3 regions of the Enterovibrio sp. FF113 genome follow, and region 2 is predicted to be linked to each of the others. Evidence: predicted binding sites of a transcription regulator. Region 2 holds the regulator's gene; each other region holds the start of a gene.
The links. Region 2 encodes PurR, which represses purine synthesis genes. Its sites were predicted from a motif close to TNANGNAAACGTTTNCNTNA; they were not measured.
Positions count from the first base shown of each region.

Region 1: purM (phosphoribosylformylglycinamidine cyclo-ligase) is a predicted target of PurR. The motif match lies at 1,283-1,302, and genes of this name have one in related genera.
Region 3: metK (methionine adenosyltransferase) is a predicted target of PurR. The motif match lies at 1,976-1,995, and genes of this name have one in related genera.

Region 1 covers NZ_JBGONO010000028.1:18,820-22,045, forward strand. Annotated here, with positions in the region: gene purN (phosphoribosylglycinamide formyltransferase) at 1-176, opposite strand, end outside; gene purM (phosphoribosylformylglycinamidine cyclo-ligase) at 179-1,222, opposite strand; gene upp (uracil phosphoribosyltransferase) at 1,402-2,028, shown strand; gene ACED36_RS19055 (uracil-xanthine permease family protein) at 2,119-3,226, opposite strand, start outside.
Region 2 covers NZ_JBGONO010000013.1:47,337-50,562, forward strand. Annotated here, with positions in the region: gene ACED36_RS12025 (TfoX/Sxy family DNA transformation protein) at 1-508, opposite strand, end outside; cyclic di-GMP riboswitch class I at 624-718, opposite strand; gene purR (HTH-type transcriptional repressor PurR) at 1,032-2,042, opposite strand; gene torD (molecular chaperone TorD) at 2,522-3,169, opposite strand.
Region 3 covers NZ_JBGONO010000034.1:7,898-11,123, reverse strand. Annotated here, with positions in the region: gene ACED36_RS20505 (SprT family zinc-dependent metalloprotease) at 50-541, opposite strand; gene metK (methionine adenosyltransferase) at 648-1,802, opposite strand; gene tkt (transketolase) at 2,203-3,226, shown strand, end outside.

The sequences.
Region 1 (3,226 bases), on a different contig from region 2:
TTACTGGCAACCACGACTGCATCAATACCCGCATCCGTTGCGCGTGTTAGCCCATAGACCTCTTCTTTGTTCGCAAGCACCGCCGCGATATGCATGTCATTTCTGTCATGACAGCGATCGATAATTGCTTGAAGGTTAGAACCATTCCCTGAAACCAGAACAACCAGCTTTTTCATGGTTACCCCTTGATCTCTACCTGTTCTTCACCAGCGGCAGCGTTTTCAATGTTGCCTAACAACCACGCGTTTTCGCCTTCTTGATTCAGAATATCGATCGCTTGTTGAGCTTGTTCTGCTGGTAGAGCAACAATCAGGCCTACACCACAGTTGAAGGTGCGGTACATTTCATGATCCGTTACGTTGCCGTTTTCTTGTAGCCACGTGAAGATCGCTGGCCATTCCCAGCTGTTGCCGTCGATAACGGCTTTAGTGCCTTGCGGCAATACGCGAGGGATATTTTCCCAGAAACCACCACCGGTGATGTGAGAAATCGCATGCGCATCGCAGGTTTCCAACATCTTCAAAACAGGCTTCACATAAATGCGGGTAGGCTCTAGCAGATGCTCACCTAGCGTTTTACCGTCCAGCTCTGCATTGACATCGGCGTTAGACACTTCGATGATTTTGCGAACCAAGCTGTAACCGTTTGAGTGAGGGCCTGATGAAGCGATAGCAATGATGGCATCGCCAGCGCTGACTTTCGTCCCATCAATAATGTCTTCTTTTTCCACAACGCCGACGCAGAAACCTGCCACGTCGTAATCTTCACCTTCGTACATACCTGGCATTTCAGCGGTTTCACCACCGATCAGTGCACAGCCTGATTGCAAGCAACCTTCACCAATACCCGTAACAACACTTGCTGCGGTATCAATATCCAGCTTACCTGTTGCGTAATAATCAAGGAAAAATAGCGGTTCTGCACCTTGAACAATCAGGTCGTTGACACACATCGCGACCAAATCAATACCAATGGTGTCGTGTTTTTTCAGATCCATCGCTAGGCGAAGTTTGGTGCCTACACCGTCAGTACCTGATACCAGTACCGGATGTTTGTATTTCGTAGGCAGTTCACAAAGTGCGCCGAAGCCACCGATACCACCCATCACTTCAGGACGACGAGTGCGCTTAACTACGCCTTTGATTCTGTCGACCAGGGCGTTGCCTGCATCGATATCTACACCTGCATCTTTGTAGCTTAGAGAAGACTTATTATCGCTCACTGGGGATCCTTACCGAGTTGTGGACTTAAAAGCCGCGCCATTTTAACAGCGACATTCTAAAAAGGAAAACGTTTGCGTAAGGCAAATTGCAGCAAAAAACCGCAACTGGTTGTATGTAACTATTCCACCCATTTTTCTTGTGTATAATGCGGGGAATTTGTTTTTTTCAGGAGTCTGTCATGAAAGTCGTTGAGGTTAAGCACCCACTGGTTAAGCATAAAATCGGTTTGATGCGTGAAGGTGATATCAGCACCAAACGTTTCCGTGAATTAGCGACCGAAGTTGGCAGCCTGCTAACGTACGAAGCAACATCAGATTTCGAAACGGAAAAAGTCACTATTGAAGGCTGGAACGGCCCGGTTGAAGTTGACCAGATCAAAGGTAAGAAAGTGACGGTTGTGCCAATCCTGCGTGCAGGTCTGGGCATGATGGACGGCGTATTGGAGCACATTCCAAGTGCACGCATCAGTGTTGTTGGTATTTACCGCGATGAAGAAACGCTAGAGCCTGTGCCTTACTTCCACAAGCTCGCAAGCAACATCGAAGAGCGTATGGCGCTGGTGGTTGACCCAATGTTAGCAACCGGTGGCTCAATGATCGCGACGATCGATCTGCTGAAAGAAAATGGTTGTGACAACATCAAAGTATTGGTTCTGGTTGCGGCACCTGAAGGTCTTGATGCCTTGGAAAAAGCGCACCCAGACGTTGAACTGTACACCGCTGCAATCGATGAAAAGCTGAATGACAAAGGCTATATCGTTCCTGGCTTGGGTGATGCAGGCGACAAGATTTTCGGTACTAAGTAATCGTGCGGTAATCGAAAGCGGAAACGCGATATGTAAAAAAGGCTTCCCGAGGGAAGCCTTTTTTGTGCTTAGTGAAATGCGCTCAGAGGCTTAGTCTTCCATCTGGGCATTATCAACAACGTGGGTTTCACCCATGTCATGCGGCAGAATAAGGTTCAGCAAGATAGCGACGATACCGCAAAGGCTGATGCCTTGTAGGCTGAATTCACCAATACCAAATGCCATGCCACCGATACCAAATACCAGCGTGACCGCCACAATGGTCAGATTACGGGCTTTGTGCAAATCGACCTGATTTTTGATCAAGGTGTTAAGACCGACAGTGGCAATTGAGCCAAACAGCAAGATCATGATGCCGCCCATGACAGGAACTGGAATAGTTTGCAGCACTGCGCCCAATTTACCGACAAATGCCAAGATAATGGCGGTAACTGCTGCCCACGTCATGATGGCTGGGTTGAATGCACGTGTCAGCATGACCGCGCCAGTCACTTCACTGTAGGTAGTATTTGGTGGAGCGCCAAACATGGATGCGGCGATAGTTGCTACACCATCGCCCGCCATGGTGCGGTGCAGGCCTGGTTTTTTCAGGTAGTCTTTACCGGTGACATTCGATATTGCCAGCATGTCACCCACATGTTCAACGGCAGGGGCAATGGCAACAGGGATCATGAACAGAATCGCGTTAATGTTAAATGCAGGCGCGGTAAAGGCAGGCATGGCGAGCCAAGCGGCGTTCAGTACAGGTGAAAAGTCGACCACGCCAAAGAATAATGCTGTCACATAGCCTGAAATAATACCGGCCAAAATAGGCACTAGCCTGAAGAAGCCTTTGGCGAATACAGACATCGCAATGGTCGTTGCCAGTGAAATACCTGAAATCCAAAGCGCGACTGACCCATCAACTAACTGAAATGCGCCGTCACCTGATTTCCCCAGTGCCATATTGACGGCTGCTGGGGCTAAACCAAGGCCAATGACCATGATCACGGGGCCAACCACTACAGGTGGAAGTAGTTTGTGGATAAAGCCAACACCTCTGACTTTAATGATGCCACCCATGATGACATAAACCACCCCAGCTACCATTAGGCCGCCCATGGTGGCAGGAATACCCCAAGTTTGAACGCCAAACATGATAGGTGCGATGAAAGCAAAAGAGGACGCGAGGAAAATGGGGACGGAGCGTTTTGTCACG
Region 2 (3,226 bases):
CCCAAAGTAGTTCAAGGCTAAGCGTATCTTGGTGTGATTTCTGCAAAGCTCGATAAGCTTTCACGGCGCCCTGTGTTTGCAACTGTTCGACAGAATCGATACCTGCTTTTTTTAGCATTCGCTCTGTGGCGAGTCGCAAGTTTGGCAGATCTTTGATACGCGTTGGCGCCGCCGTCTTTTTTTCTTGCTGATCGTCTCTGGCAATGGTGAGTGCTGTCGTGGCATAGGCCATTAACTCGTCAGATTTTACCCACCAATTTTCAGGCACAGCATAGTATTTAGTCACAACAGGGAAGCCGCGTTTTTTGTAGACGTAAGGGCTCATCGCCAGATGTTTGAATTCAGCTTCATTCGTTTGACCAGCACGAAGGTGAAGCTGATCATTAACAACCAGTGCGAACATTGTCTCATCGCAAAATACACCAAACCCACCAAACATAGAGCGGGATTTGATTTTGCCAAGACATTCGAAGAACTTCAGTGTGTTTTTTAGCGTTGGTTTATCCATGTGACTAATTCTCAATCAATACGTTCCTGGATGAATGGTCAAGGAGCAACGTAGCAAAGCTAATTCAGAGAATTGTCAACGAACCAGAAATATCCGGTATGTGAATGCTAACGTCATCGGTAGCTCCGCTACCACCAACACATAAAATCAGTGTTGTGAGGCCGGAAGCTTTGCGTCCCACGCTTTCGCGATGGTTTGCCTTTTTCTTGACGGGTTTTAGCTTAACTGAATCGCATCATTTTGTCGTTATTGCTGGTCTCATAAAGTGTGATCTTGGTTCAGATAGAATCTTATTGATGTGATTGATAATATCCGGTTGTCTTTGTAATTGAAGTATTTTTGACCAAGATGACTACTTTATATCTGGGTTTAAGGGTAGCACTAGAAAACTAGGCAATTTACCCTTTAAGAGGTGAGTCGCAATAATGAGGTTGAGTCAGTCGGAAAACTTGCCAGTTAATAAAAAAGCCCAACCAAAAAAAAGTGGTCGGGCTTTTAGAGAAGTACCGCGAGAGCGTGTATTTTACTCGGCGTTAAGATTTTTCACCGAACTGCGAATGATGAGCTCTGGTTGCATAACAAAAATCTGCTGTTCGTTCTCTTTATTGGCGAGACGTTCCAATAATAGTTTGATTGCAGTTTTACCCAGTCGATTTTTCGGCTGATGAATTGTCGTCAACGGTGGTGAGAAAAATGCGGCTAGATCAATGTTATCGTAGCCAATAACAGAAATGTCGTTAGGAATGTCTAACCCGGCCTGACGGAAGGTACTGATTGCAGCCAGTGCCATGATGTCATTAAAGCAAAAAACAGCCGTTGGGCGGTCTTCTTGGGCCAATAATGCTTTTGCCGCTTCAACTGCGGAGTCACACTCAAAATCGGCTTCTACAATCCAGTTCGGATTTTCTTCAATGCCAGCTTCTGCCAACGCAGTTCTAAAGCCTGCCAAGCGCGTCTGACAGGTGAGTTTATCTAACTGACCTGAAATACAGCCGATTTTGGTATGGCCGTTGTCTACAAAGTACTTGGTCGCGATATAGCCACCGAGTTCGGCATTATCTTGAATGCAGTCGGTGTTGACATGTTGCGTGCCCCAATCCATCACAACCATCGGCAGATCTTTCTTTTTCTCTAATAGAATAAGAAGTTCTTCATTCAAGTCAGAGCACATCACCAACAGGCCATCTACGCGTTTTTCTGCCAACATGCGCAGGTAGTCGCGTTGCTTCGCTAAGTTACCTTCGGTGTTACACAAGATAAGCGTGTAGCCTTCTTTGTAGCAGTATTCTTCTACCCCATGTACAACTTCCGCAAAGAACGGATTGGTAGATTTGGTGACCAGCATGCCAATCGTGCGCGTTGAGTTACATTTCAAGCTGCGCGCAACTGCACTCGGTGCATAGTTTAAGTCGTCGACTGCGGCCCATACTTTCTTGGTTGTGTTTTCTGCGACAAAGCGTGTTTTATTGATCACGTGTGAAACGGTTGTCGTAGATACACCAGCCATGCGTGCGACATCTTTAATTGTTGCCATTGGGTAATCTTCTTATCGTTTTCATTAGCAGCTTGAGAAATAGAGGCTGCTCAACATGTTTACGCCGCTATGCTAAGCGGCGTAATGGATTCGTTCTTTCTATAGGCGGAGAGACGGACTCTCATCCCCTTGTCGTCGAGGTTTCATCGACACTGCCAGCAACTTGCTTTCCATCAAGTGTGGGAGAAGGGGGGAACGCTGCGGCGGCACTATGACGAGGCGTTTGTAATGTTACAGAAATTTCTCAATGCCAATCGCTTGCGTTCACAGTTTACTGGCTCATGACCGCGCCCGCAATTATTCAATTGAAGCGACTCGCGTAAGCTTGATGCGTATCAAGCTTGCGAAATAGCGGGTTTTTTCTGTTTTCCAAGCTCAAAAAAAGAAAAAACCGGGCTTGCCCGGCTTCATTTATCATAACCAAACACTTCAAGATGCTTGTTTAGCGAGAATTTGTTTGGGTATAGATAGGCACCTTTTTATTCGCCTTTAAGGAACAAAAGATCCAGTGTGATAAATGCAGTGAGCAATGCACCCGCGGCTTTATAAAAACCGAATTGATCAAACTGGTTTAGCGATTTTTGGAAACTACCTAGCCACGGCATGACCATGGTTTCCAAAAATACTTGCTGTTCTTGCATCATGGATTCTTGTTGGTCTTCTTCGGTTTCTTTGTTGGCAAGAATGACCAAGTTCCCTATGAAATCAAGCACAACCGCAAGATGGTCAAACGGTTCATTGAAATCTTTACGTTGAGCAATGCCGTACTTTTCCATCCATTGACCCATCTCTTGCGCGGGCTTATCGTTCAACAGACCGGTTTCACCAATATAAATAGACGCATAAGGCAATGCGCCTGTTTTTGGTGTACTGAGGAATAAACCACAGAAATCAGCGGCTAGCTCGAGTTGTGCATCTTCGCGGAGCTTTAGCGCGGCAAGCGCGTTGCGAAATTCAACGATCGGTGCTTTCAATTCCTCGGTCATGGCTAACGCGGAAAAATAGTTATCCATGTTGCTGCCGTGGTAATTATTCAAATCATCTTGCGTTAATTCACTGGCGAAAAGGGAAGACATCCACCAGTAAAATTCTGCACGTTGTTCGTTAATGGCAATAAATTCTTGCATTGTCATTCCGTTAGTTGAAAAAAAGCACTTTAAGTCTATCTAACATAGAGCAAAAAA
Region 3 (3,226 bases), on a different contig from region 2:
ATTGAATAACTTGTTAATTGAGGAAAAAGTGGCAATTAACGCATTCGCGTTAGGATGCTGAAGGTTTCCACATCAGGGGCTGTTTACAACGACGGCACATGTACTGCACTTGCTGGCGCTGTACCTTGTTGTGACGGCGCACAGATAAAGGGATGACGTCACATTGGCATTGATAAGGAAAGGTTTTGCCTTCCACGGATTTGATGTCAAAGCTATGCGTGGTTTTAGGTTGAACATCAAAGACCTGTGACATAACGGCTTGCCACTCTTTGCCGTGCGGGCGAACACGTCCGAATCGCGCAAAGACAATTAAATGACTGACTTCATGGGGAACCACTTCGTTAATAAATGCTTCTGGGTTTTCGGCCAGTAATACGGGATTGAAGCGAAGCTGCCAGCGTTGAAGCAGCGCCATTCCCGCCGTTTTTCCCCGAATATCAAAACGGATCGCAGGCACCGAAAAATCTGCCTTTAAGGTCTGGCTTGCTTGATAAATGCATTCGCTTACGCGTCGGGTAATACGGTAGTGGAGTTCGTTCATCGCTTTGGCAAAGTTAAGTGGTGACAGCGGCTAGGGTAAAGAGAGGCATGAAAAAAAGGAAGCCGAAGCTTCCATTTTGTTAATCTGTGGTGCTGCGTGGTCGCGATTATTTGATGTTCGCGAAATCGCGTAATGCTGCCACTTTGTCCGTTTTTTCCCATGGGAATTCTTCACGACCGAAGTGACCGTATGCTGCTGTCTTTTTGTAGATAGGTTGCAGCAGGTCAAGCATCTCTTGCAGGCCATATGGGCGCAAGTCGAAGTTTTGGCGAACCGCTTCGATGATGATCTCTTGAGACACTTTTTCTGTGCCGAACGTTTCAACCATGATAGATGTTGGGTCAGCGACACCGATAGCGTAAGACAGTTGGATCTCACAGCGATCAGCCATGCCAGCGGCAACGATATTTTTAGCAACATAACGTGCTGCGTATGCTGCTGAGCGGTCAACCTTCGATGGATCTTTACCAGAGAATGCACCACCGCCGTGACGCGCTGCGCCGCCGTAGGTATCGACGATGATCTTACGACCCGTCAAACCACAGTCACCCATTGGGCCACCGATAACAAAACGACCGGTTGGGTTGATGAAGTATTTGGTGTCTTTGTTCAACCATTCAATCGGTAAAACCGGTTTAATGATTTCTTCCATTACCGCTTCGCGCAAGTATTCAGTTGTGACTGAATCGCAATGCTGAGTCGAAAGAACAACCGCATCAATACCAACAATCTTACCTTGGTCATATTGGAAGGTAACTTGTGATTTCGCGTCTGGACGTAAGAAATCCAGTTTGCCGCTCTTGCGCACTTCCGCTTGCTTTTTGACCAGCAGATGAGAATAGGTAATTGGTGCAGGCATAAGAATAGGGGTTTCGTTGGTTGCGTAACCAAACATGATGCCTTGGTCGCCAGCGCCTTGATCTTTAGGATCTGCTTTATCAACACCTTGGTTGATGTCTGGCGATTGCTTACCAATGGTATTCAATACAGCACAAGAGTCTGCATCAAAGCCCATGTCAGAATGTACATAACCAATCTCACGCACGGTTTCACGTGTGATTTCTTCGATATCAACCCATGCTGACGTTGTTACTTCACCGCCAACCATCACCATGCCAGTTTTGACGTAGGTTTCACACGCCACACGTGCTTTTGGATCCTGCTCCAAAATTGCATCAAGAACGGCATCAGAAATCTGATCTGCAATTTTGTCTGGGTGGCCTTCTGATACAGATTCAGAAGTGAACAGGTGCTTAGCCATAACGTTTTCCCTAATGAGTAAATACCAATTTCAGCAGTGTGTTAAACGTGTGCTGACTGCCGTTGGTATAAAATTGATATCGAATATACGTTTAAAGGTATAGATGCTTTTCCATCTGGACGTCTATTCTACGTCACGAGATTGATAAATCAACCCCACGGTTTGTCCGCCTAAAAGGGAAACGTTTGCGTTGGTCATCCTGTAATTACAAATAGATGCGGCACAAACACGCTAGATAGGCGCAGTTTCCTATAAAATCAGCCATGTAAAACGTTTGCAGAGGAACGGGAGTCTTGCGACAATACGACCCCGCCGACTTCTGCGATCTGGCCATCTACGAATAAAAGTATTACGCCTGATTGCATATAAAACAAAACGTCTATTGATCTCAGGAGCAGACATGTCTTCCCGCAAGGTTTTAGCAAACGCGATTCGTGCACTAAGCATGGACGGTGTACAACAAGCCAACTCTGGTCACCCGGGCGCCCCAATGGGCATGGCTGATATCGCCGAAGTACTGTGGCGCGACCACATGAACCACAACCCGCAAAACCCTGAATGGGCTGATCGCGACCGTTTCATCTTGTCTAACGGTCACGGCTCAATGCTGATTTACTCTCTGCTTCACCTGACGGGTTACGATCTGTCGATTGATGATCTGAAAAACTTCCGCCAACTGCATTCAAAAACCCCAGGTCACCCTGAATACGGTTATGCACCGGGCATTGAAACCACCACTGGCCCACTAGGCCAAGGCATCACCAACGCTGTTGGTATGGCGATGGCAGAGAAATCACTGGCAGCGCAATTCAATCGCGACGGCCATGCCATCGTTGACCACAACACCTTTGTGTTCTTGGGCGACGGTTGCTTGATGGAAGGTATCTCTCATGAAGCATGTTCACTGGCGGGTACGCTAGGTCTTGGTAAGCTGGTTGCGTTCTGGGATGACAACGGTATTTCTATCGATGGTCATGTTGAAGGCTGGTTCACTGACAATACGCCTCAGCGTTTTGAAGCGTACGGCTGGCACGTTATTCCTGCTGTTGATGGTCACGATGCCGATGCAATCAATGCGGCGATTGAAGCAGCAAAAGCAGAAACAGGTCGTCCAACCCTGATCTGTACGAAAACCGTGATTGGCTTTGGTTCACCAAATAAAGCTGGCACCCACGATTGTCACGGCGCACCACTAGGCGCTGACGAAATCGCAGCGACCCGTAAACAGCTGGGTTGGGAGCACGGTCCGTTTGAAATCCCTGCTGACGTTTACGGCGCATGGGATGCCAAAGAAGCTGGCGCGGCGAAAGAGTCTGCGTGGAATGAAAGACTTGCAGCTTATGAAGCGGCATACCCAGAGCTTGCTGCTGAATTCAAACGCCGCGTAAACGGCGAACTGCCAGCAGAATGGGAAGCGAAAGCGA